DNA from 2 places in the Brevundimonas sp. LF-1 genome. Region 1 is predicted to be linked to the other one. Evidence: predicted binding sites of a transcription regulator. Region 1 holds the regulator's gene; the other holds the start of a gene.
The links. The regulator LexA, encoded in region 1, represses DNA repair genes until DNA is damaged. The targets are predictions, from matches to a motif close to ATGTTCNCNANNTGTTCT.
Positions count from the first base shown of each region.

Region 2: the regulator LexA is predicted to act here: its motif matches at 12,404-12,421, upstream of dinB (DNA polymerase IV).

Region 1 covers NZ_CP146349.1:2,538,191-2,552,929, reverse strand. The annotation lists partial or broken gene gltA (citrate synthase) at 1-317, opposite strand, end outside; partial or broken gene gltX (glutamate--tRNA ligase) at 383-1,797, opposite strand; gene V8F63_RS14060 (DUF4131 domain-containing protein) at 1,856-2,383, shown strand; gene V8F63_RS14055 (ComEC/Rec2 family competence protein) at 2,331-3,947, shown strand; gene lexA (transcriptional repressor LexA) at 4,116-4,820, opposite strand; gene V8F63_RS14045 (S9 family peptidase) at 4,976-5,908, opposite strand; gene V8F63_RS14040 (hypothetical protein) at 5,965-7,080, opposite strand; gene V8F63_RS14035 (autotransporter outer membrane beta-barrel domain-containing protein) at 7,198-8,529, opposite strand; gene V8F63_RS14030 (hypothetical protein) at 8,556-9,419, opposite strand; gene V8F63_RS14025 (hypothetical protein) at 9,347-10,477, opposite strand; partial or broken gene V8F63_RS14020 (glycosyltransferase) at 10,791-12,039, shown strand; tRNA gene V8F63_RS14015 (tRNA-Asp) at 12,152-12,228, opposite strand; gene V8F63_RS14010 (AbgT family transporter) at 12,323-13,723, opposite strand; gene V8F63_RS14005 (AbgT family transporter) at 13,606-13,938, opposite strand; gene V8F63_RS14000 (NADH-quinone oxidoreductase subunit A) at 14,147-14,524, shown strand; gene V8F63_RS13995 (NADH-quinone oxidoreductase subunit B family protein) at 14,494-14,739, shown strand, end outside.
Region 2 covers NZ_CP146349.1:2,772,561-2,787,299, reverse strand. The annotation lists gene V8F63_RS15350 (methyltransferase) at 1-607, opposite strand, end outside; gene V8F63_RS15345 (iron-containing redox enzyme family protein) at 604-1,518, opposite strand; gene V8F63_RS15340 (hypothetical protein) at 1,897-2,562, shown strand; gene V8F63_RS15335 (acetate--CoA ligase family protein) at 2,526-3,644, shown strand; gene V8F63_RS15330 (Mur ligase family protein) at 3,569-4,642, shown strand; gene V8F63_RS15325 (hypothetical protein) at 4,635-4,862, shown strand; partial or broken gene V8F63_RS15320 (cyanophycinase) at 4,891-5,460, shown strand; gene V8F63_RS15315 (ferritin-like domain-containing protein) at 5,535-6,053, shown strand; gene V8F63_RS15310 (manganese catalase family protein) at 6,100-6,273, shown strand; gene V8F63_RS15305 (manganese catalase family protein) at 6,216-7,004, shown strand; gene V8F63_RS15300 (hypothetical protein) at 7,904-8,047, shown strand; partial or broken gene V8F63_RS15295 (DUF72 domain-containing protein) at 8,044-8,445, shown strand; partial or broken gene V8F63_RS15290 (DUF72 domain-containing protein) at 8,562-8,831, shown strand; gene V8F63_RS15285 (hypothetical protein) at 9,124-9,408, shown strand; gene V8F63_RS15280 (hypothetical protein) at 9,633-10,061, shown strand; gene V8F63_RS15275 (SRPBCC family protein) at 10,673-11,116, shown strand; gene V8F63_RS15270 (zinc-dependent alcohol dehydrogenase) at 11,135-12,307, shown strand; gene dinB (DNA polymerase IV) at 12,479-13,528, shown strand; gene V8F63_RS15260 (alpha-ketoglutarate-dependent dioxygenase AlkB) at 13,534-14,115, shown strand; gene V8F63_RS15255 (DUF6880 family protein) at 14,112-14,739, opposite strand, start outside.

The sequences.
Region 1 (14,739 bases):
GTATTCGGCGGCGTTTGGCAGTTCGCCGTGCAGCAGCAGGTGGCAGACTTCCAGGAAGTTGGACTTCGAGGCCAACTGGTCGATCGGATAGCCGCGGTGCAGCAGCACGCCGGCGTCGCCGTCGATATAGGTCAGGGCCGATCGCAGGCCGCCGTGGAGGTGAAGCCGGGGTCGAAGGTGAAGGCGCCGGTGCCGCCGTACAGCTTGCGGATATCGATGACGTCCGGGCCGGTCGAGCCGGAAAGGACGGGGAGCTCTACAGTCTTGTCCTGATAGGACAGGGTCGCCGAGCCGGCGGGTTTCGCTTGTTCAGTCATCTAGGCCCCTTGTTCTTCCTTGGACCGGCGCGGGGAGGCGGTCGGCCTGAGTTGGTTATGGGAGATCACTTAGTCTGTTGCAGCGCATCATCCAAGCGTCCGAGACTTTCGTCACGCCCGAGAGCGCAAAGAGTTCGTGCGATATCGGGCGAGGCCGAACCGCCCGTCAAGGCGGCGCGCATGGAAGGTCCTATTTTTCCGAAGCCTACGCCTTCTTCCTCGGCGAACGCCTTAAGTTCGGCTTCAAGGGCGAAGACATCCCAGCTTTGGAAAAGAGCCAGACGTTCACGCAGTCGTGAAATTCTCTGCCCGCTTTCGCCTTGCAGCAAACCGGCCGATTTCTCGTTGAGCGCGAGTGGACGCGCCTGCAACACGAATGCCGTTTGATCCGCCAACTCGGGGATGGTCTTAGCGCGATCCTTGACGAAAGGCATGGCCCGCAGCAGCCGTTCCTCGTCGTCCGGCTCCAGGGTGCGGCCGCGCGCCAAATGGGCGTCGAGCGTCAGTTTGGCGAGGCGGTCGTCGTCCGCCAGCCGCAGCCAGTGGGCGTTGACGTGGGCCAGTTTGTCGAAGTCCAGGCGGGCGGGCGCTTTGTTGACGCCCGCCAGGTCGAACCAAGCGAGGGCCTGTTCGTCGCTGAACAGTTCATCGTCGCCGTGCGCCCAGCCCAGACGGGCCAGATAGTTGCGCATGGCTTCGGGCAGATAACCCATGTCGGCGTATTCGTGCACGGCCTGGGCGCCGTGGCGCTTGGACAGCTTGGCGCCGTCGGGGCCGTGGATCAGGGGGATGTGGGCGAAGGTCGGTCGGGCCCAGCCGAGCGCGTCGTAGATCAGGCTCTGGCGGGCGGCGTTGTTCAGATGGTCGTCGCCGCGGATGACGTGGGTCACGCCCATGTCGTGGTCGTCCACCACCACGGCCAGATTATAGGTCGGCGCCCCGTCGGAACGCAGGATGACCAGGTCGTCCAGCGACGCCGATTCCCAGCGCACCGTCCCCTGCACGGCGTCCTCGACGACGACGGCCTGATCCAGCGGCCGACGGAAGCGCACAGTGTGCGGCTTGGCCAGGTCATCGACGCTGGGCTCGCGGTCGCGCCAGGGCGAGACGAAGTCGCGCCCTCGGCCTTGGCCTGGTCGCGCAGGGCCGTGGTCTCGTCGGCCGTCAGGAAGTCGCGATAGGCGTGGCCTGTCGCCAGCAGCTCATTGATCACCTCGCGGTGGCGGTCGGCGCGGCCGAACTGGAAGACGGGCTCTTCGTCGCCGAACAGCTCAAGCCAGGACAGGCCGTCGAATATGGCCTTGACCGCATCGTCCGTCGACCGCTCGCGGTCGGTATCCTCGATGCGGATCAGGAATTTGCCGCCGCGTCCCTTGGCGTAAAGCCAGTTGAATAACGCGGTTCTCGCCCCGCCGATATGCAGGTAGCCTGTGGGCGAGGGGGCGAAGCGGGTGACGACGGTCGATGAAGGGGAGGTCATAGAGGCAGCATCCATAGGGCAGGGTCTTATACGCCCGCCTGTGGGGAAGCGAACCCTTATGGCCCGGTTATTTGCCAGCTTGCTCGCCGACGCGCGGGCGCAGGCCGAACGCTGGCCGCTATGGTCGTCCGTCTGCTTCGGCGCCGGGTGCGCGGCCTACTTCGCTCTGAAGGGCGAGCCGGCGACCTGGCCGCTGGTGCTGGGCGCCGCCGTCCTGGTCGGCGTCTGGATCATCGGTCGGGTCAGAGGCGCGCCGCGTTGGGCGACCCTGATCCTGCTGATGCTGGCCTGCTTCGCGGGCGGACTGGCGGTGGCCAAGCTGAGAACAGAGGCTGTGGCGGCGCCGATCGCGCCTGCGGACATGGCGCCCACCCAGGTCGAGGGCTGGGTCATAGACGTGGACTCGTCCGGTCAGAACGGGGCGCGTGTCGTGGTGGCGCCGGTGCGCGTGCGGGGCCTGACGCCTGAGCAAACGCCCGAGCGGCTGCGCGTGACGGTGAAGGGCGCCGCCGCCACCGGGCGCGCCGATCCGGGTGTTCGGCATCCTGAACCCGCCGCCGCCGCCCGCCAGCCCGGGCGCCTATGACTTCGGCCGCAACGCCTATTTCAAGGGGATGGGCGGGACCCTGTTCGCCCTGGGCCCGACCCGTCCGGCGGTGCTCGCCCCGCCCCCGTGGCGGGTAAGGGCGACGATGAAGGTCAATGCGGTTCGCTATACTCTGGCTGAGCGGATCGTGGCGCGTCTGGGCGAGCGGACCGGCGGGGTGGCGGCGGCCATGACGACCGGTCACGAAACATGGATTCAGGATCCGGATCTGGACGCCATGCGCGATTCCGGGCTGGCGCACATCCTGTCGATCTCGGGCCTGCATATGGCGGTCGTGGGCGGCTTTGTCTTCTTTGCCGCCCGCCTTCTCGTTGCGGCGTGGCCGTGGCTGGCGCTGCGCGTCTCGGGCAAGAAGGCCGCGGCGATCGCAGGGTTGATCGCGGTGGGGACCTATCTCGTCATCTCGGGCGCGCCGCCGCCGGCCGAGCGCGCCGCGATTACCGCGTCGATCGCCTTTCTGGCGATCCTGACGGATCGGCAGGCGGTGACCATGCGGGCCCTGTCGGCGGCGGCTTTTGCCGTGCTCTTGCTGCGGCCAGAGGCCGTCGTGACGCCCGGGTTCCAGATGTCGTTCGCGGCGACAGCGGCGCTGGTGGCGCTTGTCGAGGTCTGGCCGCGCCGTATCCGCGAGTTCGCCGCGCCCTGGCCTATCGTCGCCGCGCAGCGGTTGACCAGTTGGCTGATGGCCGCCTGCGCCGCCAGCCTGGTGGCGGGCATGGCGACCGGACCGTTCGCCATGCAGCACTTCAATCGCACGGCCGTCTACGGGCTGATCGCCAATATGGCGACGGCGCCGCTGGCGGATTTCGTCATGATGCCCGCCCTGGCGCTGGGCGCAGCGCTGGAGCCTTTGGGACTGGGCGCGCCCTTCCTGTGGGTGGCGGGTCAGTCAGTCGACGCCATGCTGATGATCGGACACTGGGCGGCCAGTCTGCCGGGCGCCGTGAAGGCGATCCCCAGCGCTCCTGCGGCCGCCCTGCCGGTCGCCTTTCTGGGCATATTGTTCATGTGCCTGTGGCGGGGGCCGTGGCGGTTTCTGGGCTTGCCGTTTGCGGCGGCTGTGCTGATCTGGCCGCGCCCGGCCCCGCCGGATATCTGGATCGGCGATGGTGGAGCGAATGCGGCCTATCGGCTCGAAAGCGACGCGGTCGTGGTGCGGCCGGCAGTGCGCCAATTCGCCAGCGACCTTTGGTCCCGGCGTCGAGGGCTGGAGCCGGTCGCACGGTCGCCCGAGGGCTGGACCTGCAAGCGTTCCTACTGCGCGCCGGACGGCGAACCGGGGCCGCTGGCGCTGTGGTGGGGCAAGGCGGCGCCGACGCCCGAGCAGCTGGATCAGATGTGCCGTAGCGCGCAGGTGATCAGCGTGCGCGCCGTGATCACAACCCTGCCGTCGTCGTGCCAAGGGCGGCTGGTGCTGGACGGCGCCGACTATGCGCGCGGCGGTTCGGTGGAGTTATGGCGCGACGGCGCCGGCGGCTGGCGCGCCCTGTGGGCGGCGGAAGTGCGGGGACGGCGACCGTGGAGCGGTGGAGGAGCAGAATAGGCGCCGTCTCTTAATCCCGCTCATCCCGGCGGACGCCGGGATCTAGTAAGAGATACGCGTGCTGTCGCTGGCCAGAGGAGGCGAGGGGACAATCAAACGGCCCCGTTTGAAGCCAAAGCACTGGGTCCCGGCGTCGGCCGGGATGATCGGAGTTTATAGGGCTGCGCCTCAGTGATACCGGCGCAGCAGGCCGACCAGCTTGCCTTGAACCTCAACCTGATCAGGGCCGAAGATGCGGGTCTCATAGGCGCTGTTGGCGGGCTCCAGGGCGATGGACTGGCCCTTCTTTCGCAGGCGCTTGAGCGTGGCCTCTTCGCCCTCGACCAAGGCGACGACGATTTCGCCGGAAGAGGCGCTCTCCACCCGCTTGATGATGACCGTGTCCCCGTCGAGGATGCCGGCCTCGATCATGGAATCACCTTCGATTTCCAACAGGTAGTGTTCGCCGGCGCCCAGCATGGACTCCGGGACCGGCAGGCGCTCGCGTTCGTGCTGGATGGCGGCGATCGGGGTGCCGGCGGCGATCTTGCCCAACAGGGGCAGGTCACGAACGTCATTGGCGGCCTCGGCCGCGGCCGGGCGCGGGCCCAGGCCGCCGCCCTCGATCACGTCGGGCTTGAAGGGAGCGCGCCCCTTGGCCGGAGCAGCGGTCGTCGCCTGTTCCGGCAGCTTCACGACCTCCAGCGCGCGAGCGCGGTGGGCCAGGCGGCGGATAAAGCCGCGTTCCTCAAGCGCCGTAATCAGGCGGTGGATGCCCGACTTGGACGCCAGGTCCAGCGCCTCCTTCATCTCGTCGAAGGACGGGGAAACGCCCGTCTCGCGGATGCGCTCATGAATGAACATCAGGAGTTCGTGCTGTTTCTTCGTGAGCATGGCGGCGAATCCAGAACAAGGCGTGAACCGTTGGTGATGTTCTGTAAGTGTTCTGGTTAAAAGTCAACTAACGTCACGCTTGAGGCCCTCAAAGCAGAAACCCGCGCCTGCCGTTCGACGGCGGGCGCGGGCTTCAGGGCTGGCGGAACCTGACCTTAGCGGGCGGGCGTCGCCGGAGCGCCGTCCTTGTAGCGCTCGAACCATTCGATCATGGCGTTCATGCGGGCCGCGTTCTGGGACGGACGGACGGCCAGGCTGTGGCCGACGCCGGGGATCTTCACCAGGGCCGTGGGGACGCCGCGCAGTTGCAGGGCGGTGTAGTACTGCTCCGACTCGCTGACCGGGGTGCGGTAATCCTCGTCGCCGACGACGACCATGGTCGGGGTCTTGACGTTGCCGACCAGCGACAGCGGCGACCGGCGCCAATAGGCCTCCGGGTTCTCCCACGGGAACTCGCCGAACCAGTAGCGGGCGAAGAAGGCCGGGTTGTCGGCCGTCAGCACGAAGCTGGCCCAGTCGATGACGGGCTTCTGGACCACGGCGGCCTTGAAGCGGTCGGTCTTGCCGACGATCCAGCTGGTCAGCACCCCGCCGCCCGAGCCGCCGGTGACGAACAGGCGGTTGGGATCGGCGACGCCCTGGGCGATGACGGCGTCCACGCTGCTGATCAGGTCGTCAAAGTCGTTCGACGGATAGTTGTGGTGGATCAGGTTGGCGAACTCGTCCCCATAGGAGGTCGAACCGCGCGGGTTGACCGACAGCACGGCGTAGCCCGCAGCGGCGAACAGCTGATTGTCGGTGGCGAAGTGCGGGCCATAGGCGGCGAACGGGCCGCCGTGGATTTCCAGCACCAACGGATAGCGCTGCCCCTCGACATAGTCGGCCGGCAGGGTGAGCCAGCTTTCGACCGCGCGCTGGTCGTGAGACGAGGCGACCTGGATGCGGCGCACCTCGCCCAGACGGCGGGCGCTGAGGAAGTCGGCGTTGAGGCGCGTCAGCTGGGTGCTGCGGCCGCCCTTCAGCACATGGACGTCGGCCGGGCGTGTGGGCGTGCCGCGCGTGAAGGCGATGGCGCCGTCGTCGGCCACGGTGAAGTCGCCGCCGGTGTAGGGACGGCCGAAATCGTCGCCCGTCAGGTCTTCGATCAGGGGGTGACGACGCCGTCCAGCGAGACGCGGGCGACCTTGGTGCGGCCCTGATCGTCATAGGCGACATAGACCGAGCGGCCGTCGCGGCTCCACACCGGTGATTTGACCGACCGGTCCAGGTTCGCCGTCAGCACCCGGCTGTTCGAGCCGTCGGCGTCCATCACATAGAGGCGGGTGTTGTGATAGCCCATCCGCTTGTCGTCATAGCCGAGATAGGCGATGCGGCGGCCGTCGGGCGAGGCGACGGGCGAGTTGTCGGGACCGGCGCGGCTGGTCAGGGCGGTCAGGCCGCCCGTCTGCACGTCCAGGGCGAAGACTTCGCTGTCATTGGCCTCGCGCTGCCAGTCGGGGCGACGGTTGGCGCTGAGGTACAGGGTGCGAGAATCAGCCGACCAGGACAGGCCGCCGCCGTGATTGAAGTCGCCGTGAGTCAGTTGGCGCGCGCCGCCGCCTTGGGCGCCGACGACGAAGACGTGGCGGAAACCGGGCTTGAGATAGCCCTGACCGTCCGAGCGATAGGATACGGTGTCGATAATCTCCAGCGGCGGGGCCCATTTGGCGCCTTCCGGTTTGGCCAAAGGCGAGCCGATCTTGGGCTTGTCGCCGGGAACCAGGACCGAATAGGCCAACTGCTCGCCGTTGGGCGACCAGCTTATGCTGGACGGGGTGTTGGGCAGGTTGGTGACGCGGACCGATTCACCCGACGCCATCCAGCGCACGAACAGTTGGGGCGCGCCGCCCTCGGCGTTCGAGATGTAGGACAGGCGCGTTCCATCCGGCGACCAGCGCGGCTGGCGGTGCGAGCCGGCCGAGGCGACCAGCGGCGAGTGCTGGCCCGTCTTCACGTCAATCAGCCAGATGGTCGGACGCATCTGATCGGTCATGATGTCGGCCGTCTGGCGGACATAGGCGATCCGGCTGCCGTCGGGGCTGATCTGGGCGTCGGAGGCGACCTCCATGCCAAACAGGTCCTGGGCCGTGAACAGGCCTCGGTCGGCGGCGGGCAGGGCGGTCTGACCGGCCGGCGCCGTCTGGGCCGGCACCGTTTGGGCCAGCGCCGGGGCGTGGGCGCTAAGGATCAGGGCGCAGGCGGCCCAGGCGAACTTGTTCATATGAATCCCCCTCTGAACTGACAGGGATCATAGGAAGACGCGAGGCGACGACAAGATACGGAAAAGGCCGCCGGAACGAATCCGACGGCCCGTTTTGATCCGAATCCCGAAGAAGAATCAGAACTTGAAGCTGGCCCGCAGCAGCAGGGTGTAGCGGACGTAGTCTTCCAGCAGTTCGGCGTCGCCGGTGATGGCCAGCATCCCCAGCTCGTTGCCCACATTCAGACGGAAGCCCAGGATCGGGCCGCCGCCTTCGATGCTGGCGGGCGTCAGGGTGAAGGCGTCGCCGCCCGAGGCGAAGCGGGCGATGGTGGTCCCGGCGTCGACCGAGAAGTTCTGACGCCAGCCCAGACGGACTTCCGGGCGGATCCAGCCGTCCTTGCCGAAGCCGTAGCCGATGTTGACGGCCGCCACGCCCGAGAACAGGTGGCCGTCGCGCTCGTCGATATCCAGGTCGAACCCGTCGCCGCCACCGCGTTCGGAGCGGGCGTCCTCGCTCAGCGAGAAGTATTCGACATAGGCTTCAGGGCGGACGTTAACACGACCGAAGTGACGCTCGTAAGAAGCCCCGCCCGCTGCGGCCAGGGTGAAGCCGTGCCAGTCGGACTCATTCTTCAGGTTGACGCCCTCGGCGACCAGTTTGCGCGTCGCGCTGAAGGAGGCGTAGCCGCCCGCCGCGCGCGCCCAGGTCGACCAATACTGCCCTTGGGCTCGCCAATAAAGGCCCAGTTCCAGCAGGTTGGCCGACAGCACTTCTTCAGCGGCCGATTCCGGGTCTTCCAGATCGGACGAGGTGAAGGCGGCGGTCAGGCCAAAGGCGCCCATCGAGGTGCCGCGCTCGACGCCGCCCGCCAGGCCGAAGCCCTCCGAGCGGAAGCCGTAGGTGTCCGTCTTATCCTTGTCGGCGTAGAAGTTGATCTCCTGAACCCAGGCGCTGGTTTCGCCCGGCGTCGCCGCGGCGTTGCGGCCGGTCAGGGCGCGGGTCACGGCGTCGACGCCGCTGGCCAGCGACAGCAGGGGGCCGCCCGAGTGCTCGGGCAGCAGCTGCTGATAGACGTTGAAGAAGCCTTCCCGATCCGTCTGGTTCAGCAGGGCCGCGCGGATGACCTCGTTATCGGCCAGCCCGGCGTAGAGCACGTCGTAGGCGGCGGCTTCCGAGTTGATCATCTTGGCCTCTTCGGCCGTGATCCTGCGGGCGTCGATCGACAGTTCGTTGCCGGTCACGTCGCCGATCTCGACGACAAAGGCGTACGGAGAATTGGACTGCAACTGCTCGGACGTCAGGTCTCCAGCGTTCAGATCGCCGGCCTTGATCACCTTGAAGCTGGTCGTGCCCTCGGCTGCGATCAGGGAGTTGAAGCGCACGCCCAGGCTGCTGGCGCCCGCCAGGTCGGCTGAGCCGGACACGTTGTAGCGGAACTCGTCGGCCGTCGCCTCGTCCAGGGTCACGATCAGCTTGCCGTCTTTGCCGACGTTCAGGCTGGAGATATCCAGGCTGGTGGTCTGCTGAGCGTCCAGGACCCCTTGGAAATGTCGATGTCGAGCTGGCCGTCGTCGTTCGACAGCTTGCCCTTGACCACGGCTCCGCCGCTGATCGACAGGCGGTCGGCCCCGGTCCCGAACGAGATGTCGCCGTTCACCGTGCCGTTGCGCAGATCCAGCACGTCGGCGCCGGAGCCGAAGCGGATGTCGCCGACGATCCCAGGTTCATTGGCGTCCGGCACCCCGTCGCCGTCAGCATCAGGCAACTTGTTGTCCGGGATGACCACGCCGTCCTGGACGAAGGTCACGCCGGTCGTATTGGCGCTGACGTCCACGGCGATGGCGGAACCGGTGCGCTCGACATCCTTTTCGGGCGTGACGACGGCGATGATGCGACCGGTGTTGTTGATCGTGGAAAGCGTGCCGGATTCGTCGCGGATCGCCACGGCCGAACCCTTGGACCCGTTCACCGCCACGGCGATGTTGCCCGAGTTCGAGATCGAGCCGACGTTGGCGCCGCTCTGGATCAGGACGCCGCTCGCCGTGTCGGCGTCGGAGGTGGCGATGGAGCCCTGGATGGCGCCGCTGTTGAAGATGGTAGGCAAGGAAGCGCCGCTGCCGACCAGGACGGTGCTGCTGTTCGCGGAAACGGCGGACGAGACGATGGTGCCTTCGTTGCGGAAGCCGCCGACGACCGTCACGTCCTGCCCCGTGCCGCCGATCTGCACGGCCTTGGCGTCGACGTCCTTGTAAACGCCTGCCGCTTCGATGGAGCCGCGGTTGATCAGGCCATAGGCGGAATCGCCCGCGCCGGCCGCGCCCAGTGTGATGGCGCTGTCGGACGAACCGACCAGCACGGCCGCCGACCCGCCGAACGAGCGGATGGTGGCGGTCGTTTCCTGGGCGTCGGGGATGCCGTCACCGTCGCGATCGTCGTCTTCGCGATTCTTCTTGCCGTCGCCGTCGTCGTCCTCGTCGCCGTTCTTGACGCCGTCGCCGTCGTCGTCGCCGTCGATGCCGCCCGAACCGTAGGACGGGGCGGTGTCGAAAACGACGCCCTTGCCGACATCGCCGGCGATCGCACGGCCGGACCGCCCTGCAGCAGGTCGTCCGCATCCAGGTTTTCGAGATAGGTCTGGCCGGGCCAGGGTTCGCCCGTCGTGGGCTTGGACGGCGGGGCCGTGGTGTAGCGATAGCCGGTGGCGGTCACGGCGCCTTGAATCTTGACCTGGCCCCCGACATCGCCGTCGATGGCAACGCCGGTCGAGTTCTCGCCGACGACGCCGATACCGCCCAGCAGGGTGACGTCGCCGCTGACATCGCCGGTCGTGCGGACGCCATAGCCGTTGTCGCCGATGACGTTGATCTGGCCCAGGCTGACGATGTTGCCGGTCAGGGGCGCTTCGACCGACAGACCGGCGGAATTGTTGCCCTCAACCCGGATCGAACCGGAGTTTTCGATCCGAATATTGCCCGTCAGGGGCGAAGCGCCGGTGACACGAACGCCATAGCGGTTATTGCCCTCAGCGAAGGGACCGTCCAGGTCGCCGTCCTTGTCGTCGTCCTTATATTCGTCGATCGCATCGGTGATGGTGATGGGGCCGCCGATGGTGATGTCGCCGGTGTTGCCGCCGTTGGCGAGTATGCCCGTGGCGCCGTCGGCGGCCTTCAGCATGTCGATCTTGGAGCCGGCGTCGAGTTTGACGCTGTTGCTGGAATCCAGCGTCACGGCTGCGCCGGAGGTGACCGCGATGGAGCCGCCGTTGGCGATCCGCACGTCGTCGCGGGCGCCGTTATTGGCGGTCGAGGTGCTGATCGGCGTGGTGCGGCCGTTCGAGATGACCTGTTCGGCTTGGGCGCCGGCCGCAACCATCAGGGGAGCGATCGCTACAGCGGTCGCGAGCAGAATACGCATCGGTAGGAAACCCCTCGTGGTCGCACGCGCAAGGACTGAGCCGACCCTCCTAACAGGGTCCGCACCCACATGCCCCAAATTTCTTGAATTTGAGGCGATTGCAAGGCCTGGCGTTAGGCGGCTGAAGCTGAACGGCAGATGAAAACCACAGCGTGGCCGGGATGCAAGCTCGGCCTTGTGCGCTTCCGCCTTGCAGCGTAGCCGGGGACGGATATAGGGCGGAAAATCTGCAGGATGCTGATTTGCACCGTCCCGCATCCAAAGTCGGAGCCTTGGCGTTAGCGTGAAGAAGTTCAGCGGAAAGGCCCCAGGCATGAGCGTTAGCCCGATCAACGTCCAGGAAAGCGAACTGCGCCTGTTTCCGGGCTTGGATGACGAGGTCGCTGCGACCCTTCGCACGCTGAAGGCTTGCGCGGCCCAGGATCGCCCCCGGCTGGTGGACACCACCATGCTGTTTGCGCCGCGCTCGGGCGGGGTGAAGCGTTACCTGCTGTCCAAGAAGGCGTGGCTGGCGGACAACCGCCCCGACGTGGCGCACAGCCTTGTCGTGCCCGGCGCCGGCTATAAGGCGAGCGCCGACGGCGTGGTGCGGCTGCAGGCCCCAAGCTGCCGTTCGGCGACGGTTATCGTTGGCCCGGTTCGGTGCGTCGTTGGGGCGCCTGGGTGTCGTCGCTGAATCCCGCGCTGATCGAAGCGGGCGATCCCTATACGCCGGGGCAGGGCGCGCTGGAGGCGGGCCAGAGGGTCGGCTGTCCGGTCGTGGGTTTCTGTCATTCGGACCCGGCGAGTCTCGCGGCCCTGCATTTCGGCGAGTGGGCCAAGAAGCCGGTCGAGAAACGCTGGGCCAAGCTGTTCTCTCAGTTCGATCGCGTCGTCTCGCCCAGCCGCTTCATTGCCCGGCGGCTGGAAGAGGCCGGCGTCGGCGGCATCGTCGTGCGCCCGCTGGGCGTGGAGGTCGATACCTTCCATCCGGATCGTCGCGATCGCGACTGGCTGCTGAAGAAGCTGGGTCTGGGCGTCGACGCCCGCCTGCTGTGCTTCGCCGGGCGTCCGGCCAAGGAGAAGAACGTCGGCGTGCTGATCGACGCGGTCCAGCGTCTGGGCGCGCCCTATCATCTGGTGCTGGTCGGCGCGGGCGCTGGATGCCGCCGGAAGATCGGCTGATCTCCCTGCCGTATGAGAAGGACCCGCGCGCCGTGGCCCGCATCATCGCCAGTTGCGACGCCTTCGTGCACGCCAATGACAAGGAGCCGTTCGGCCTGATCGTGCTGGAGGCGATGGCCTGCGGCCGGGCCGTGGTCGGCGTCAACGCGGGCGGCGTGGCCGAGACGGTCGATGACAGCGTGGGGCAACTGGCCGCCTCGGCCGACCCGGTCGACTACGCCGCAGCCATTGAGGCGCTGTTCGCGCGCGACGTAGAGGCGCTGGGCGCGGCGGCGCGGGTCAAGGCGGTGGAGCAGTTCGCCTGGAACCGCGTGTTCGAGGACCTGACCATGCTGTACGGCGAACTGACCGGGCAGGCCGCCTTTGTCACGCCGCGAGAGCGACTGCCGCTCAACTAGGGCTCGGGATCGACTGAACTGCGGGCGTGCGAAAGCGGCGCCTGCGGTCGGTTTCGATTTTCAGGAGAAGAGGGAAGGGCGGTGCGCCACTCCCTCAAAGCCTTGAGAGGAGTGGCGCGAGTGACGGGGCTCGAACCCGCGACCTCCGGCGTGACAGGCCGGCACTCTAACCAACTGAGCTACACCCGCGTTCCCGTCCGAAGCGACTGTGCGCCCCGGCGAGGGGCGTCGTTTAGGCGGGGCTGCGCCGAAGGTCAAGCGACCTGGCTGTGGATAAATCAAATCATCTTGTCGGAGCGGCTGCGGCGGCCTGAGGCGGGGCGGCGGGACCGGCGATTCCGCCGTCCGCCGGAAGCTGAGAGGCCGTGGCCGGCGGGGGCGGTTCGTAGTGCACGCCCACGCCCGGCCCCAGCGGCAGGTCCAGCGCCACCCAGGCCGCCACCATGATCAGGCCCGCAACCAGGAAGGCTCCGGCGTAGGGCAGCATGGTCGCCATCAGCGATCCCAGGCCGAATCTCGGATCCCACCGCTGGGCGAAGGTCAGGATCAGCGGGAAGTAGCTCATCAGCGGCGTGGCGATGTTGGTGACGGAATCACCCATGCGATAGGCGGCGGTCGTCATCTCCGGGCTGATGCCCAGGAGCATGAACATGGGCACCACGATGGGCGCCAGAGCCGACCACTTGGCCGAGGCCGAGCCGATGAACAGGTCGAAGATGCAGGACACCAGCACGACCATGATCAGCAGCAGCGGCGTGGGCAGGGCCAGTTCGCGCAAGGAGGCGGCTGCATTGACCGCCAGGATCGGTCCCAGGCCGGACCAGTTGAACATGGCGACGAAGTGGGCGGCGAAGAAGGCCAGGACGATATAGGGGGCCAGTTGGCTGATCCCCTCGCGCATCATCCGCACCAGGTCGTGGTGGGTCTTGATCGAGCCGGACCCCGCGCCGAAGGCCGCGCCCGCCATGAAGAAGGTCAGGGCGAAGAACGCCACCAGCGAGCGGTACAGAGGATTGAAGCGCTGCTCCGGCTCGGCGTCGGCGTCGACAAACGGGGAGCCGGGCAGGAAGGTCACCGCGGCCCAGACGGCGATCATGGCCAGTATGGTCAGGCCGGCCCAGGCCAGGCCGCGCTTCTCGGCGGCGGTCAGGGGCGTCTTCTCCTCGGCCGCGACCGGGGCGGCGTCGTGCGGGATCCAGGCGCCCAGGCGCGGCTCGATGACGCGGTCGGTCAGGAACCAGACGATGGGAGTGAAGACGATCACCACCCCGACGATGAAGAACCAGTTGCCGGCGATGCTGACGGCGTAGGACGGGTCGATCAGATGGGCCGCCGGCTCGGTGATGCCCAGGATCAGGGCGTCGCTGGCGCCGGGGAAGAGGTTGCCCGCATAGCCGCCCGACACGGCGGCGAAACCAGCGGCCAGGCCCGCCAGCGGATGGCGGCCGGCAGCGGCGAAGATGACGGCCGCCAGAGGAATCACCACGACATAGGAGGCGTCCGACGCGTGGTGCGACACCATGCCGGTGATCACCACGATCGGCGTCAGGATGAAGCGCGGCGCATTCAGCAGCGCGCCTCGGATCGCTGTCGAGAACAGGCCGGTCCGCTCGGCCACCGAGGCGCCGTAGATGATGGTGATGACGATCCCCAGCGGCGGGAAGTCGGCCAGGGTGCGCGGCATGCCGATGAACAGCCGCTCCAGATTGGCGGCGCCAACAGGCTTTGCGCCTGCAGCACTTCGCCGGTCACCGGGTTGACGGCGGACCAGCCCAGGCCGGCCCCGACCAGGCTCAGCACGACCAAACCGAGGATCAACCATAGGAACAGGAAGACAGGATCTGGCAGCCGATTGCCGATACGCTCGACGGTGTTCAGCAGACGGGCGGCCAGGTTCATGCGCAAGCTCTGGGTTCAGGATAGACGACAGCGCATTTCGCGGATCACCGGCATAGGAGGCAATCGAAAGGGCTGCGGCAAATCGCGCAAAGAACTGCGAACCGTTCGCAACAAAAAACCTTTGCCGACATGGGTTTGAACCCTGGCGAGGTTGGGTCTAAGAAGCCCCGAATCCGCCCCCTACCTCCCGGCGGGCGAGGCAGCTCGAATGAACGAATTTCTTCTAGAATATCTTCCGATCGTCGTTTTCCTGGGCATCGCCATCGTGCTCGGCGCCGGCTTCATGCTGGCGGCCTGGGTGCTGGCCCCCAAGAACCCCGATACCGAGAAGCTCTCGGCGTATGAGTGCGGCTTCAATGCCTTTGACGACGCGCGCATGAAGTTCGACGTGCGCTTCTATCTGGTGTCGATCCTCTTCATCATTTTCGACCTGGAAATCGCCTTCCTGTTCCCGTGGGCGGTGTCGATGTTCGACCTGTCGCATGGCGGCATGGTCTTCGCCTTCTGGTCGATGATGGTCTTCCTGGGCGTCCTGACGGTCGGCTTCATCTACGAATGGAAGAAGGGAGCACTGGAATGGCAGTGATCGCCCCCTCTAGCCCCCTGGTCCCCGCCGGTTCGGCGGCGCGTTCGACCGTCGAGGGCTATGATCCCAAGATCCACGACAAGTTCTTCGAGTCCGTCAACACGGAGCTGGGCGAGCGCGGCTTTCTGACGACCTCGCTGGACGACGTCATCACCTGGGCCCGCACGGGCTCGCTGATGTGGATGTCGTTCGGCCTGGCCTGCTGCGCCGTCGAG
Region 2 (14,739 bases), 230 kb from region 1:
TGGCGGCGATCAGGTCCCAGACGCCCTCGGCGGGGAAGCCGCCCGGGCGGAGGTCGATCGGGAGCCCGGCATGTCCGGCGTTGAGGCGGCTTAGGCGAAGGGCTTGGGGATTGATGTCGGTCGCGATGACAGCGGCGTCCGGATCGAGGGCGGCGATCGCCAGGGCTCCGGCTCCCGCCCCGACGCCGATCTCCAGCGCCTGTCGCCAGGCGCAGCCTGACAAAGCCTGGCGCAGGAAACGCACGTAACGATAGCTGTCCGGTCCCAGGAAGACGGCTTGCTCGTCCGCGGACGAGGCGGAATGCAGGTGCAGACGTCCGTCCAGACGGCTCACGCGTAGTCGGGCGCGCAAGCCATCGGGGTCTTCGACGAGGGCGTCGGCCGCCTTCAGGACGTCCATAAGCCACGCGGGCGCGGTTTCGGGACCGAAGGCCCGGCCCCATCCAAGGATATCGCGAAGAAGGTCGGCCTCGGCCGCCCGGCGCCGCCGCGCGACCAGGCGATGGACCGCCGGGGTCGGCGAGACGAAGTCATAACCGACGCTCTCCAGACGGGAAAGCAGCTCAAGCAGCGCGGCGTCGCCGGGCGCAAAGGCCTGCGCCGTCACGCCGAGCGACGCAGGGGAGCCTGACCCCAAAGATGGGCCCGGTAGGCGTCGAAACAGCGGGCGCCGGCCATCAGCCGCATGATCGCGCCTTCAGCAAGGGCGCGGACGCACTCCGGCCGCTCCTGCGCTAGGGGGCGAAGCACTTCCTCGTTCCAGGCTTCGGAATGGGCGATGTCCAGGGTCGCGTGGAGGGCGAAATACTTGCGCTCCACGCCGACGCCTAACCGTTTCAAGCCTTCGGCCACATGGGCGGCTCGCCATGGAGCCGTGAGCTCCACCGCCCCCAAGGCCCCGAGGGCGTGGTAGGCGTAACGTCTCTGGGTGGAGAAGGCGACAAGGGTATTGCCCAGGGCGAGGGACGGCCACGCCGTTTCCTCGATCCGGGGATGCAGGTCGAGCGCCGCCGCTAGACGGTCCAGCATGGGACCATGCATGCCAGCCTCCGACCCGCGGCCCATTTCGTCCCAGTAGTTGCGCGCCAGCTCGAGCTTGGGCCGGGCCGGCATCTTGACCTGGGCCATCGCCACGAGATCCTCGAACCCCGCTTCGCCGGCCACCTCCTGCAGCAGGAACCAGCGCATCTCCTCCATCGAGGCCGTCTCGGCCAGCCAGGGGAAGAGCGGGTCCGCCTCGCCGGGACCGGATCCCTTGAGCGCCTCGAACCAGGCGATGAAGCCGTCTGCCGTGGTGGGGAGATCGGCGAGCCAGGGGGCGGCCTCGAGCCGGGCCCGTTCGATGAAGTCGCCCTCGACCAGCATCATCTCCGCATCATGGCGGACATCATCGCGCCAAGCACGGCCCGGCGTGGCCGGGGCGAGGCGGCGGTGGTTCCAGTGCGCCAACCGGCGATGAAAGCCCGCCGGGTCCGAGGGTTCGGAGGCGAGAAGCGAGGCCGGACCTTCTGAGGACATGAATGGCTCCTGTGAGTGGGGATTGCCATACGCCTTGCCGCGGCTCCGGGTTCCCGAAGGGACAGGAGGCGGCGAAATCCCCCCTCGGTGTCTGGTTTCGGACAGTGGAACTGGGTTCGGGAAAGTCGGTTCAACCAATCCTTCAGGGAGGTGTCGAGTGGAACAGAATGGATTTGCATGGACGATCCGCCAGGTCGGGGAGACCTGGACCTGGGCTGTGACAGCCCCGGGAGGCGGGACCGTCCTTGTCTCTGGCCAAGCTCCGTCAAGGGCCGCAGCCGCCGCCATGGTGGTCCGCGCCCTAGCGCGAGGCATGACTGAGGCGGCGCCTCGGGAATTGGCCGCATAAGCATGACGGCGACGAGCGGAGAGCGGGCGATGCAGGTCCTGGAGCGAAGCGTCTATCGCGGCCCCCACCTGTACAGCGCCAGGCCCATGGTGCGGATCCGCCTGGATCTGGGGCGGATGGAGGACTGGCCGACGGATCGGCTGGGCGATTTTTCGACTCGTCTGCTGGAGGCGCTTCCCGGCCTGGATCGACACGGATGCTGCTACGGGGAACCGGGCGGATTTGTCCGACGTCTTCGGGACGGGACTTGGTTCGGCCACGTGGCGGAGCACGTCGCCCTTGAACTGCAGACGCGCGCGGGAACCCCTGTCACCCGGGGTAAGACGCGTTCAGTGCGCGGGCAGCCGGGCGTCTACGACATTCTCTTCACCTATCGGGACGAAACGACGGCCCTTCTGGCCGGACGGCTGGCCCTGCAGGTTTGCAACGCCCTGCTGCCGGAAGCGCTCGCTGGGATCAGCGGCCTGGACAGGGTCTGCGCAGACAGTCTGGATCCGCGCCTCCCGGGCGCCGTCCAGGCCGACGAGGCGGCGGCCATTCTCCGCGGCGCGGTGCGCCGGACGGCGTTCGGACCCTCTACCCAAGCTCTGGTCGACGCCGCGCGACGCCGAGGGATTCCCGTCGAACGTCTCAACACCGGGAGCCTCCTGCGCCTGGGATGGGGCGCGCGGCAGAGCGCCTGCGCGCCAGCGTGACGGACCGCACGGGCCTGATCGCGGCCGAACTGGCGGGCGACAAGGCCCAGGCCAAGGCCTTGCTCGAGGCCGCGGGGTGTCCGACCGCCCGCGGAGAGGTGGTGCGCAGTGCGGACGAGGCCGCCGCCGCAGCCGCACGCCTGGGCGGCAGGGTCGTGGTCAAGCCGCTCGACGGCAACCATGGACGGGGCGTGACGACAGGCCTGGACACGCCCGAGGCCGTCAGGACGGCTTTCGGCCTGGCCGCGCCCCACGGACGGCGGGTCATCGTCGAACAAGAGCTTCCCGGCCGGGATTATCGGGTCCTGGTGGTCGACGGCAGGGTCGTCGCCGTCGCCGAGCGTCGGCCGCCGTGCGTCGAGGGCGACGGGCGCCGGTCGGTGTCTGAACTGCTGGAGGAGGTCAACGCCGATCCGCGTCGGGGCATCGGCCATGAGAACAGCCTGACCGTGATCCGTCTTGACGAGGAGGCGCTGACGCTACTGGCCCGCCAGGGCCTGTCCCCCGAAAGCGTTCCGGGGCCCGGCGTCAGAGTCCTGCTGCGAACCGCGGCCAATCTTTCCTCGGGCGGGACGGCGACGGACCGGACCGAGGAAATCCATCCGGCCAACGCCGCCATCGCCCGGCGGGCCGCCCTGGCCCTCGGCCTGGACGTGGCCGGGGTGGATCTTCTGGCGCCGGACATCCGCCGCTCGGTGCGCGACACCGGCGGGGGCGTGGTCGAGGTCAATGCGGCGCCGGGATTGCGGATGCATCTGTCGCCTTCGGAGGGCGAGGCGAGGGACGTCGCCCGGCCGATTGTGGACATGTTGTTTCCGCGCGGCGTCCGGTCCCGCATCCCCGTGATCGCGGTGACGGGCACCAACGGGAAATCGACGGTGGGCCGGATGATCGCCCATGTGCTGCAGACGGAAGGACGCGTCGTGGGTCTGACCAACACCAGCGGCGTCTATGTCGACGGGGAAGAATCCGCGCCGGCGACGCCAGCGGTCCGCGCAGCGCCCGCATGGTGCTCAATGATCCTGTCGTCGATGTCGCGGTGCTGGAGTGCGCCCGAGGCGGCATCCTGCGCGAGGGACTAGCCTTCGACCGCTGTGACGTCGGCTGCGTCCTCAACGTCCAACCGGACCACCTGGGGCTCAAAGGGGTGGACACGCTTGAGGACCTGGCGAAGGTCAAGTCGGTGGTGGCAGAGGCCGTGTCGCGGCGGGGGCTGAGCGTCCTCAACGCCGATGATCCCCTGACCCTGCGTATGGCGCGCCATGCCGGAGGCCGTGTCTGCTGGTTCTCCATGCGCGGCGGCGCCGAGTCGCCGGGCTTCCTGCTCAAGCATGTGGCCGAAGGCGGCGCGGCGGTCCTCTATGACGCCGCGAGCGGCGTGATCGAGCTTCATGACCGGGGCGAGCGCCGCCGGTTGGGTCATGCTGCGGACCTGCCTTCGACCCTGGGCGGGGCGGCCGCCTTCAATGTGGCCAACATCCTGGCGGCTTCGGCAGCCTGCTACGGCGTGGGCGTGCCGCCAGAGCGGATCGGGGCGGCCCTGGGCAGCTTCACATCCAGCTACGAGCAGAATCCCGGCCGCCTCAACATCTGCGACCAGCACGGCTTCCGGGTCGTCATGGACTACGCCCACAATCCGGACGGCCTTCGGGCCCTCTGCGGCCTTGTGGCCGCGATCAGGCCCGCCGGCGGTCGGACCATCGCCATGATCAGCATCCCCGGCGACCGGCGGACGCAGGAAATCGTCGCCATGGGCGAGATCAGCGCCGGCTTTTTCGACGAGGTCGTTTTCAGGGAGACGCCTGACAACCGCGGTCGTCCCGCCGGCGAAGTGATCCGCCTTCTCGCCGAAGGCGCGCTGCGAAGCGGTGCGGACGGCTCGCGTTTCCGCGGCGTGCAGAAGGAAGAGGACGCCGTGGCCGCATGTCTTGAAGCGGCGCGACCCGGGGACCTCGTCATCCTGACGCCGACCCGTATCGAAGCAGTTTGGGCGCAGATCCAGGCCTTTCGTCCCGCCTTTCCGTCCTCCGCCCTGGGCTTGAATGCGCCCGGCGTCATCCTGGAGCCTCCCCATGGGTAAGGGCCCCCTGATCATCATCGGCGGACATGAGGACAAGACCGGCGAGCGGGTCATCCTCAAGGAGGTCGCCCGGCGCCTCGACGGCGGCAAGCTGGTGATCGCGACCATCGCCTCCCATAAACCCGAGGGCTATTTCGACAGCTATCGGGAAGGCTTCAAGGGTCTCGGCGTCGGGGAACTGATCGAGCCTCTACGTCGAGGACCGGGCCGAGAGCCATGAGCAGGACCTTCTCGACAGGCTCGAGGGAGCCGCCGGCGTCTTCTTCAGCGGCGGCGACCAGCTCAGGCTGGCCAGCCAGATCGGCGACACGCCGATCGAACGACGCATTCGCGATCTCCATGCGCGCGGGGGCCTGATCGCAGGCACATCGGCGGGGGCTTCGGTGATGAGCGAGACCATGCTGGTCAAGGGACCGAGCGCGGAGTCCTACAGGATCGGCGAGGTGCACATGGCTCCCGGACTGGGCCTGCTCCCCAATGTCATCATCGACCAGCACTTCGCCGAAAGGGGACGGTTCGGCCGGCTGCTGGGCGCGGTGGCCCACAATCCGCGGCTCATGGGGCTTGGCATTGACGAAAACACGGCTGTGGTGGTCGAGCACGGGCGGTTGAGGGTGCTCGGCGACGGCGCCGTCTATGTCGTCGACGGGGAGGATGCGACCCATTCCAATATCTCGGAAGGCGGGGCCGAGGACGCCCTGTCCATGTTCGACGTGCGCCTCCACGTCATGTCGCAAAGCGATGTGTTTGACCTGGACCGCCGTCGCCCCCAGCGCGCCGGTTCGGAAGGAAAGGGTGAGAGCGGCGATCCGCTGTGACCTGAATCCGACACGCCGACCCGGGCGCCGGTTGGACGGGTTAGCCTCCTGTATCAGCAGGAAGGACAGCCGACATGATCAATGCAGACGACATCTGGCGTGATGTTTTCGTGACGGGCCTCAAGAACGCCCACGCCGTGGAAAACCAGGCCTTGGCCCTGATGGATCGCCAGATCGATCGGGCGCGGAACTTTACCGAGGTCGCCGACCGGTTGAAGGCCCACCGTCTTGAAACCGAGGGACAGATCCTGCGACTGGAGACCCTGCTGGAGGGCTTCGACGAGAAGCCGTCCGGCCTTAAGGACGCTGCGCTCTCGCTCGGCGGCAACCTGGCGTCCATCGGCCACAGCTTCGCCGAGGACGAAATCCTGAAGAACGCCTTCGCCAACTACGCCTTCGAGAACTTCGAGGCGGCCTCCTATCGGGCCCTGATCATTCTGGCTGAGAGCGGCGGCTATGCGGCGGCCTACGACCCCCTCGCGGCCACCTTGGAGGAGGAGGTGCGCATGGCGCGGTGGGTCGACGAAAGCCTGCCCATGCTGGTGGAGAAGCATCTCGAGCTGAGGCGCGCCGGCGAGAACCCCAGCCGCTGACTCAGCCGAAATCTATTTTCTTTATTATCTTTTGGATAACTAGATCATGTTCATGCACAACAAGAAGTTGATGTACACGGTTAGGGTCGCCGAACCCAATCCCGCTCTCGCCACCCTGATGCTCGAACAGTTCGGCGGTCCCCAAGGTGGCTCGCCGCCGCCATGCGCTACTTCACTCAGGGGCTCGCCGACGAGGACAGCGGCCGTCGCGATATGTTGATGGACATCGCCACGGAGGAGCTGAGTCACCTGGAAATCATCGGTTCGATCGTCGCTATGCTCAATCGCGGGGCCAAGGGCAAACTCGCGGAAGCCGCCGAGGAAGAAGCGGATCTTTACGCCAGCATGACCTCGGGCGGAGAAAGCCACACCATGTCCATCCTCTATGGCGGCGGCACGGCCCTGATCAACTCCGCCGGCGTGCCGTGGACGGCGGCCTATATCGACTCCATCGGTGATCCGGCCTGCGACCTGCGCTCCAATATCGCGGCCGAATCCCGGGCCAAGATCGTCTACGAACGGCTGATCAACGTCACCGATGACGCGGGGATCAAGGACGCCCTGACCTTCCTCATGACGCGGGAGGTGGCCCACCAGAAGTCCTTCGAAAAGGCGCTTTACGCCATCCCCGCCAACTTCCCGCCCGGCAAGCTTCCCGGTCATCCGGACTTTGCCGACAAATATTACAACATGTCCCAAGGAGAGGGGGATGCGAGCGGGCCGTGGAACCAGGGCGAGCAGTGGGAGGTCGTGGACGACCGCGAAGCCCAGGCGGCGGTGGACGGCGGCGTGGGCGACGCTTCGGTCAAGCTGTCGGCGGCTGACAAGAAGTCATTGCAAGCCTTTGCGGCCCGCACCCAGTCCGACCCTTCAGCCGATCCGATTACTGGAGCCGATCTCGGCGCCGGGCCTGGGGCCGGTCGCACCACGTCTCTGGCGGCTCCGGACTGAAGCGCCGCCAGACCGACGGCGCGGACGGCCGGCGCCGGCTCGGGCATTGGTTATGAATGGGCCGGCTTGCTTGCGAGGGACGGCGATGACCTGATCCTATCCGCTGACCAGAATTTGTCCGACGCTCAAGCAAGCCGGGGCCGCGCCGGCGTGATCAGAACCTGGTCGAACTCCCACATGGGTCAATATGACGGGGACCCTGCGTGGCCCTCTTGCAGCCGCCGCCTGGCAAGGCGAGGTGAAAACATAGAAGCCGCGGTCGGCCACGGCGGCGAAAAAGTCCTCATCGTAGACGCGATCCGCACACATCGGACTCACGGTCTCCCTTCCGGTTGTCAGGAGGGCGCAACGAGATCCTTGCGGCGGCGATCCAATGGGTCCGACTCCCGACTCTTTGATCGGGGCGTGGCGCAGGGCTCTCAGTCGTCAATCCCTCGGCGCCGGTCATCCGCGGGTTCGGCTGCATTTCCTGATTTCCCAGAAATCCCGTCAATGCCGCGCCGACGTAGATAAGAGACGTCAGTAGATGGAGGAGGCTTCCGAACTGCAGGAGCCGCCGGGGTTGCGCAGGACTGGCGGCCTGTCGGCGGATTTCACAGGAGCTCTTTCCTTCCCGTTGGGTGTTCGGGTGTCCGGAGCCGCCGCCTGCTCCCGGGCGGGATGTGTCGCCGATCCGCCTTTGGAGGCGATGCGTCCGGAACGCGTCGGTCGCCGAAGCGCTACCGGAAGCGGCCGGCCGCCGGATCCGCGTCCTTCGCGGTCGAGAGACAACCCCTGGTCAGGTGAGGAATGGACATGAAATTCTACGAGATCGTCGTCGCCGACGCCCACGGCGCCGAGCGCAAGTTGAGGGTTCCGTCTCCGACGGATGTCCAGGCGGCGGACGCCGCCGCCCCCTGTTGAAAAGCGGCGATTCCATCTTTTCGATCCGCGAGACGCCCGACGACAGTCTTCAGAGAACCGATGGGCCGCCCTCCAAGACCCAGGCCGAGGAACTGGCGCCGACCACGCCCGGCATGGCGGCCCGTCGCGATGCTTCGTGAGCCCTGAAGGCCTTGCCGGCAGCGCGGCCCCCGGCGAGATCACGCTGCGCATCGGGACGGCGGGCTGGGCCATTCCCGCAGGGGTGAGAGACCGGTTTCCTGTCGCGGGCGGCGGACTCGAACGCTACGCCAGCCGTCTCGGCGCCGTGGAGATCAACTCCACCTTCTACCGCCGTCACCGGGTCTCGACTTTTGAGCGCTGGGCCGCCGCCACGCCTGCGGACTTTCGTTTCGCGGTCAAGGCGCCGCGTGACATCACGCACCGCCGCAAGCTGGAGAACTGCGAAGATCTGCTCGCGGACCTGGCCGCCGATCTCCGCGGGCTGGGAGACCGCCTCGGACCAGTCCTGATCCAGACGCCGCCGGGCCTGGCCTTTGACAAGACCCGGACAGGCGCTTTTCTGGACGCTTGTAGGGCCCAGATCGACGCGTCGATCGTGCTGGAGCCGCGGCACGATCCTGGTTCACGGCCTCGGCGGATCATTGGCTCGCCTCTCGGCGGGTCGCGCGTGTTGCGGCCGATCCGGAGCCGGCCCGGGGTGCAGGCCTTCCCGGCGGCTCCGAGGGCCAGGTCTATTTTCGCCTGCACGGCTGTCCGCACATGTATCGCTCGGCCTATGGAACCGATCGGCTCAAGACCGTCCTTCAGCGGGTGGTGGCGGCGGGCGAAGTCGGGGCCGAGCGCTGGGTCATTTTCGACAACACCGCTTCGGGTGCGGCGGCAGCGGACGCGCTGGCGCTCGCTGGGATGGCAAGGTCCGCCCCGCCTGCGGTCTGGTCGTGAGGTTGCGACGACCGGCGTGTATTCGAAAGAGCCGAGCTGCCGTAGGAAGATCGCCAGGACCGCCACGAACGCCGTCGACAGACGCTCGCTCTGCCAGTCTGGAAGATCGCATCTGAGCCGGGGGCGGCGAGATAAGCGACGGTCCAATGGGCCGCGGCGCCATGCTCCAGCGCCTTCTAGGCGGCCGCTCGCGCGCTTTGGGTCCAGCCGAGCATGAAGGAGGCGAGGAAACGAACCACGAGCGCCAGACCGGCGACAAGGATTGCCCTATATCGCCGGAAGGACACCGCCCATGAACCCCCAGCAGTCCGGAGCGCTTTCGCTCGCCTCGACCGCCGCCTTTCAACTGACCCAGATCGACGCCCGGGTGGAGAAGGGGCTGCCTGAGCAGGAGGAGGTGGGGAGCCTCCTACTCTGCGCGGACGCCAAGTTTGGAGAGAGCGCGGAGAGAGAGGTCACCAGCGCATTTCTCACCGATCTCCGTCGGGACCTGGGGCTCATCGACGATCAGGAGCCCCGCCGCCGCGCGACGGGGCGACGGGGCGAGCGCAGTCTTCGCCTTGGCGCTCTCGGCTGACCGAGACCCCCAGCGCTCGGCCGGCGGTTCCCGAACGGAGAGCCAACGCGGGGGTTCCGGCCAAGGCGAACAGGCGTTCGGGCTTGTGTCGTGTTCCCGACAATGGCTCGCGGCCCCGCTGCTCCGGGCTCGCCAAGCTCTCGACCCCGCCCCAAGTCGCCAAAGGGAAACCGGAGGACGCGCGGCGCGCTTGCTTAGTCACACCCAAGAGGAGCCTCATGACCTTGCGCCATGCCCCGATCATCGTCGCTTCCGTCACTGGGCTTCTCCCCGCCCGCAATCCGCAAGGGGACGACGGGTGCGTCGACAAGGCCCAGGACGCTGTCTCAGCTCCAGTCGATCAAACCTTCGCCGCCATGGGGAACACTATACTCGGCTATGCGCCTGGCGCAGCCATGAGCGAGATCCGGTCCGGCGACGTCGCTCCTGAGCGGGCCAGGGGCCTGCTGGATAATCCGAGGTCGGCGGGCGTTGGGGATTTCGACCGGCTCTATATCGACCGGCAGGCCTCCACCCGCCAGGAGGTCGTGGTCCTGAATCGCGGCTTCACGCACAATACGGCTGCGCCGCCGCTTGCCGCTGATGCCCCGACAGCACCGCCGAAGGTCGAGCATTACCTGCGGAAGGCGCGGGAAATCCAGGCGGCGATCTGATCGACATGGCTCCTAGGCTGAAGCTCTTTGAATGGTCGGACGGCTTCCATCGCTTCACGGTGGCTGCGTCCTCCAGGCCCAAGGCTCTGGCCGCCTGGGGCATCCGGCAGGATATCTTCGCTTCAGGCCTCGCCAGGGAGGCGCCCGATGCAGAGGACGCCGAGGCGGCAAGAGCGCGGCCTGGAGAGGTGATCGAGCGTGGCTTGACGGTCGATATCGGCAAGGCCGGCCGCCGTGGGGCGCCCCCAGGGCGCGCAAGGGAGCGACCACGGCCCAGCAGAATCGGGCCCAGCGCCTCGCTGAGGAGCTGAAGGCGCTCGATCAGGCCCACGCCGAAAGCGCGGCAGCCGTTCGCGCCGAGATGCAAGGCCTCGAGGCGCGGGCCGCCGAAGAGAAGGCGCGGTTTGACCAGACACGGACCAGGCTTGTTCGAGACCTCGCCATAGCGCGCGAGAAACTAGGATCGGAGGAGGCGTCCGCGCCTCCCCGGAACCAGGAGAGAACCCATGCAGACTGAGCCCAGAAGCACCGACGCAGACATGGCGTCGACAGGATTTCTGAACGACGACGTACATGAGGGGGATCACGCCTCCTCGTCCATCCAGGCCGCCATGATCAACCGGCCCCGATCCGAACTCTACGCCTTCTGGCGGGAGTTCCGGAATCTTCCTCTTTTCATGGCCAATGTGCGGTCGGTCAGCAGCGACGGACGCGACTGGGTCATAGCCGGGCCCGGCGGCATGGATGTCGAACTGGAAACCGAGATCGTCGAAGACCGGCCGGGCGAAAAGATCGCCTGGCGTTCCACGGAGGCAGCGGACGTCGATCACGAGGGCTGGGTCGAGTTCCGCGACAACGCCTTCGGGCGGGGGACCGAGGTCCGGGTCATGATCAGCTATGACCCTCCCGCCGGCGCCGTGGGCAAGCTTGTGGCCAAGGTGATGCAGCGTGAACCGCGCATCCAGGCACGACGCGAACTTCGCCGCTTCAAACAACTGATGGAGACGGGGGAGGTTTCCACTTCCCAGGCTCCCGGCGCCGCTCCCCGCGGCTGATTATCAAGGACATATTTCATGCGCGCACTGACCTGGCACGGCAAACACGATGTTCGGGTGGACACGGTCCCCGATCCGGAGATCGTCAATCCTCGCGACGCCATCATCAAGATCACCGCGACCGCAATCTGCGGCTCGGACCTCCACCTCTATGACAGCGTAATACCCGGTATGCACCGCGGAGACATTCTCGGCCATGAGTTCATGGGCGAGGTCGTCGAGGTGGGGCGGGGAAACACCAGCCTGCGGGTCGGGCAGAAGGTGGTGGTTCCTTTCGTGATCGCCTGCGGCCAGTGCTTCTTCTGCGGCAAGGAGCAGTATTCGGCCTGCGACAACTCCAATCCAGCCGACAAGTCCGACGCCTCCGAGGTCGCCTACGGCTATCCCGCCGCCGGGCTGTTCGGTTATTCGCACCTGACCGGCGGCTATGCGGGCGGGCAGGCCGAGTACGCGCGCATTCCCTATTCGGACTTCGGACCTATCGTCGTGCCTCACGGCGTCGAGGACGAGAGGGTGCTCTTCCTGTCTGACATCTTCCCGACCGGCTGGATGGCGGCGGAAAACGCAGGGATCGAGCCGGGCGACACCGTGGTGGTGTGGGGTTGCGGCCCGGTCGGCCTGTTCACCATCAAGAGCGCCATCCACATGGGCGCGGCGCGGGTGATCGCCATCGACCACCATCCGCGTCGTCTCGCCCTGGCGAAACAGAACGGGGCCGAGGTGCTCAACTATCACGAGGTCAAGGTGCTGGAGGCGCTCAAGGAGATGACGGCGGGCATCGGACCCGACGCCTGCATCGACGCCGTGGGCATGGAGGCGCACGGTTTCGCGCCGGACAACATCATCGACGCCGTCAAGCAGGAGACGAAACTAGGCACGGATCGCCAGCACGTGCTGCGCGAGGCGATCATGGCCTGCCGCAAGGGCGGGCGCATCTCCATGCCGGGAGTCTATGGCGGGATCGGCGACAAGCTGCCGATCGGGGCCTTCATGCAGAAGGGGCTGACCCTGAAGACCGGCCAGACCCATGTGCAGAAATACCTGCCCAGGCTGCTGGAACTGGTGATGGACGGTCAGATCGACACCACCGACCTCATCAGCCATCGCCTGCCCCTTGAGGAGGCCGCAACGGCCTACAAGAACTTCCACGACAATCCCAACGAGTGGACCAAAGTTGTCCTCAAACCTTAAACGCGCCGCCCGGGCGGCGGGCTTCTAGGGGCAGGATAAATGGTCGTCTGCATTGGCGACGGGCATTCATGGCTGAGCCTGTTGGGAGCACGAAGCATGTTCTTGTTTTGTTCTCTTTCTGCTAAGCGTAGCGTATGGACGTCGCCCCCTCGCAAGATCATCCATGTGGACATGGACGCCTTCTTCGCCTCGGTGGAGCAGAGGGACGATCCCGCCTTGCGCGGTCGTCCCGTCGCCGTAGGCCACGCCGCTTCGCGCGGCGTGGTCGCCGCCGCCAGCTATGAGGCGCGCGAGTTCGGCGTGCGGTCGGCGATGCCGTCGAGCACCGCCTTGCGCAAGTGCCCGGAACTGATCTTCACGCCGCCCCGGTTTGAGGTCTATCGCGCCGTCTCGGCGCAGATCCACGCCATCTTCGCCGACTACACGCTCCTGATCGAACCCCTGTCCCTGGACGAGGCTTACCTCGACGTGACCGCCAACATCCGGGGCTTGCCGACGGCGTCGGCGACGGCCGAGGAGATCCGCGCGCGCATCCTCGAGGAGACCGGTCTGACGGCCTCGGCCGGGATTTCCTACAACAAGTTCCTGGCCAAGCTGGCCTCGGACCAGCGCAAGCCCAACGGCCAGTTCGTGGTCCCGCCCGGGCGAGGGGAGGCCTTTGTCGAGGTCCTGCCGGTGAAGCGTTTCTACGGCGTCGGGCCGGTGACGGCTGAGAAGATGAACCGCCTGGGCATCGAGACGGGCGCGGACCTCAGACGCCAGTCCCTAACCTTTCTTCAGCATCATTTCGGCAAGTCCGGCGCCTGGTACCATGGCGTGGCGCGGGGAGAGGATCATCGCCCGGTCAATCCGGATCGCGAGCGCAAGTCGAGCGGCTCGGAGACCACCTTCGCCAGCGATCTGGTCGATCCGGCGGCGATCGAGGCCCGGCTGGACGAGATGGCGGATGATGTCTGGGCCTGGTGCGAAAAGGCCGGATCGCTGGGCCGGACCGTGACGGTGAAGGTCAAATGGGCGGACTTCCAGCAATCGACCAGGAGCCGGTCCTTCAATGAGCCGGTCGCCTCGAAGGAACGGTTGCGCGAGATCGCCCGGCTGCTGGCAAGATCCCTCTATCCGCCGACCAGGGGCGTGCGTCTTGTCGGCGTGACCCTGTCCAATCTGGAGAAGGCGTCGCCGGGAGCGCCCTCAAGGGCTTCTGTGGGCGAGCTGGCGCTGTGACAGCCATGCTCCAGGCGGACCTGTTCGGGCGCGCCTCCCAGCCTGCCGTGCCTCCGGGCTTCGACTATTGGCCGGATGTCCTGTCGACATGCGAGCAGGCAGCGGTGGTCGAGGAACTACAGCGGCTGGATTTCAGGCCTTATGAGCACATGGGCTACCAGGGCTTCCGACAGATCGCCGCTTTCGGACGCCGCTATGATCTGGAGCGGCGTCGATTGGAGACGGCCGCGCCGTGGCCGGACTTCCTGAAGGCGCTTCTGGGCCGTCTGACCGGACGGCTGGACCTTGATGAAGAGGCCTTCGTCCAGGCTCTGGTCAATGAATACGCCCCCGGAGCCGGCATCGGCTGGCACCGCGACAGGCCGGTTTACGGGGAGATCCTCGGCGTCTCCTTTCTCGCGCCTTGCATGATGCGTCTGCGCCGGAAGGACGGGACGGGATGGCGTCGATCAGCCGCGCCGCTGGCGCCTGGATCGGCCTATCGGCTGTCAGGCGAGGCGCGCAGCGACTGGGAGCATTCGATCTCGCCGATGACGGCGCTGCGCTATTCCATCACCTTCAGGACCCTGGCTGGCCAGAGCGTCTAGCTCGCCAGGATGTCGGCGGCTTCGGGATAACGCTGGGCCAGGCGAGAGGCCCAGTCCGCAGACACCGGGCGAGCCTGCCGGGCTTCCCGAGGTCGGGCCAGGACGAGGGCCGCGGCCTCCCTGTGAGCGGGCCAGTCCATCAGGAGGCGCATGGCGGCCTCGAAGTCCGGATGGCTGGCGGCGTGGACGAAGGCCCGGTCCAGGGCCTCGACGTCGTCGAAGTCGGGCAGGCGCGAGAGGTAGTCACGCAGAACCGGAGCCGACAGGTCGCGTTCAAACAGGCTCCAGCGCAGGTCCTGGGCCTCCTGGCGGCTTCCTTCGGCGTCGAGCACTTCGATGGAGGCGGCTTCCCACGCCGGGGTCAGGCGCGGTGCGCCGTTCTTCGGGCTGTGGCCAAAGGTCCAGGGGCGGTTTAGCGGGGAGGGGCTCAAGGCGGCCTCCAGGGCGGCGCGGGCTTCGGCGACGCGGCCGGCGTCCAGGAGGCGGCGGGCGATGTCTGCGGCTATGTCGGGGGATCCGGCCTGTTCGGGGGTGATGAGCGACAGCCAGAGGTCGAGGTCCCCGGCCTTGTCCGCTAGGCGACGTAAAAGGTTGCGGCCTGCCGGGGTCTTCCTGACCGAGGCG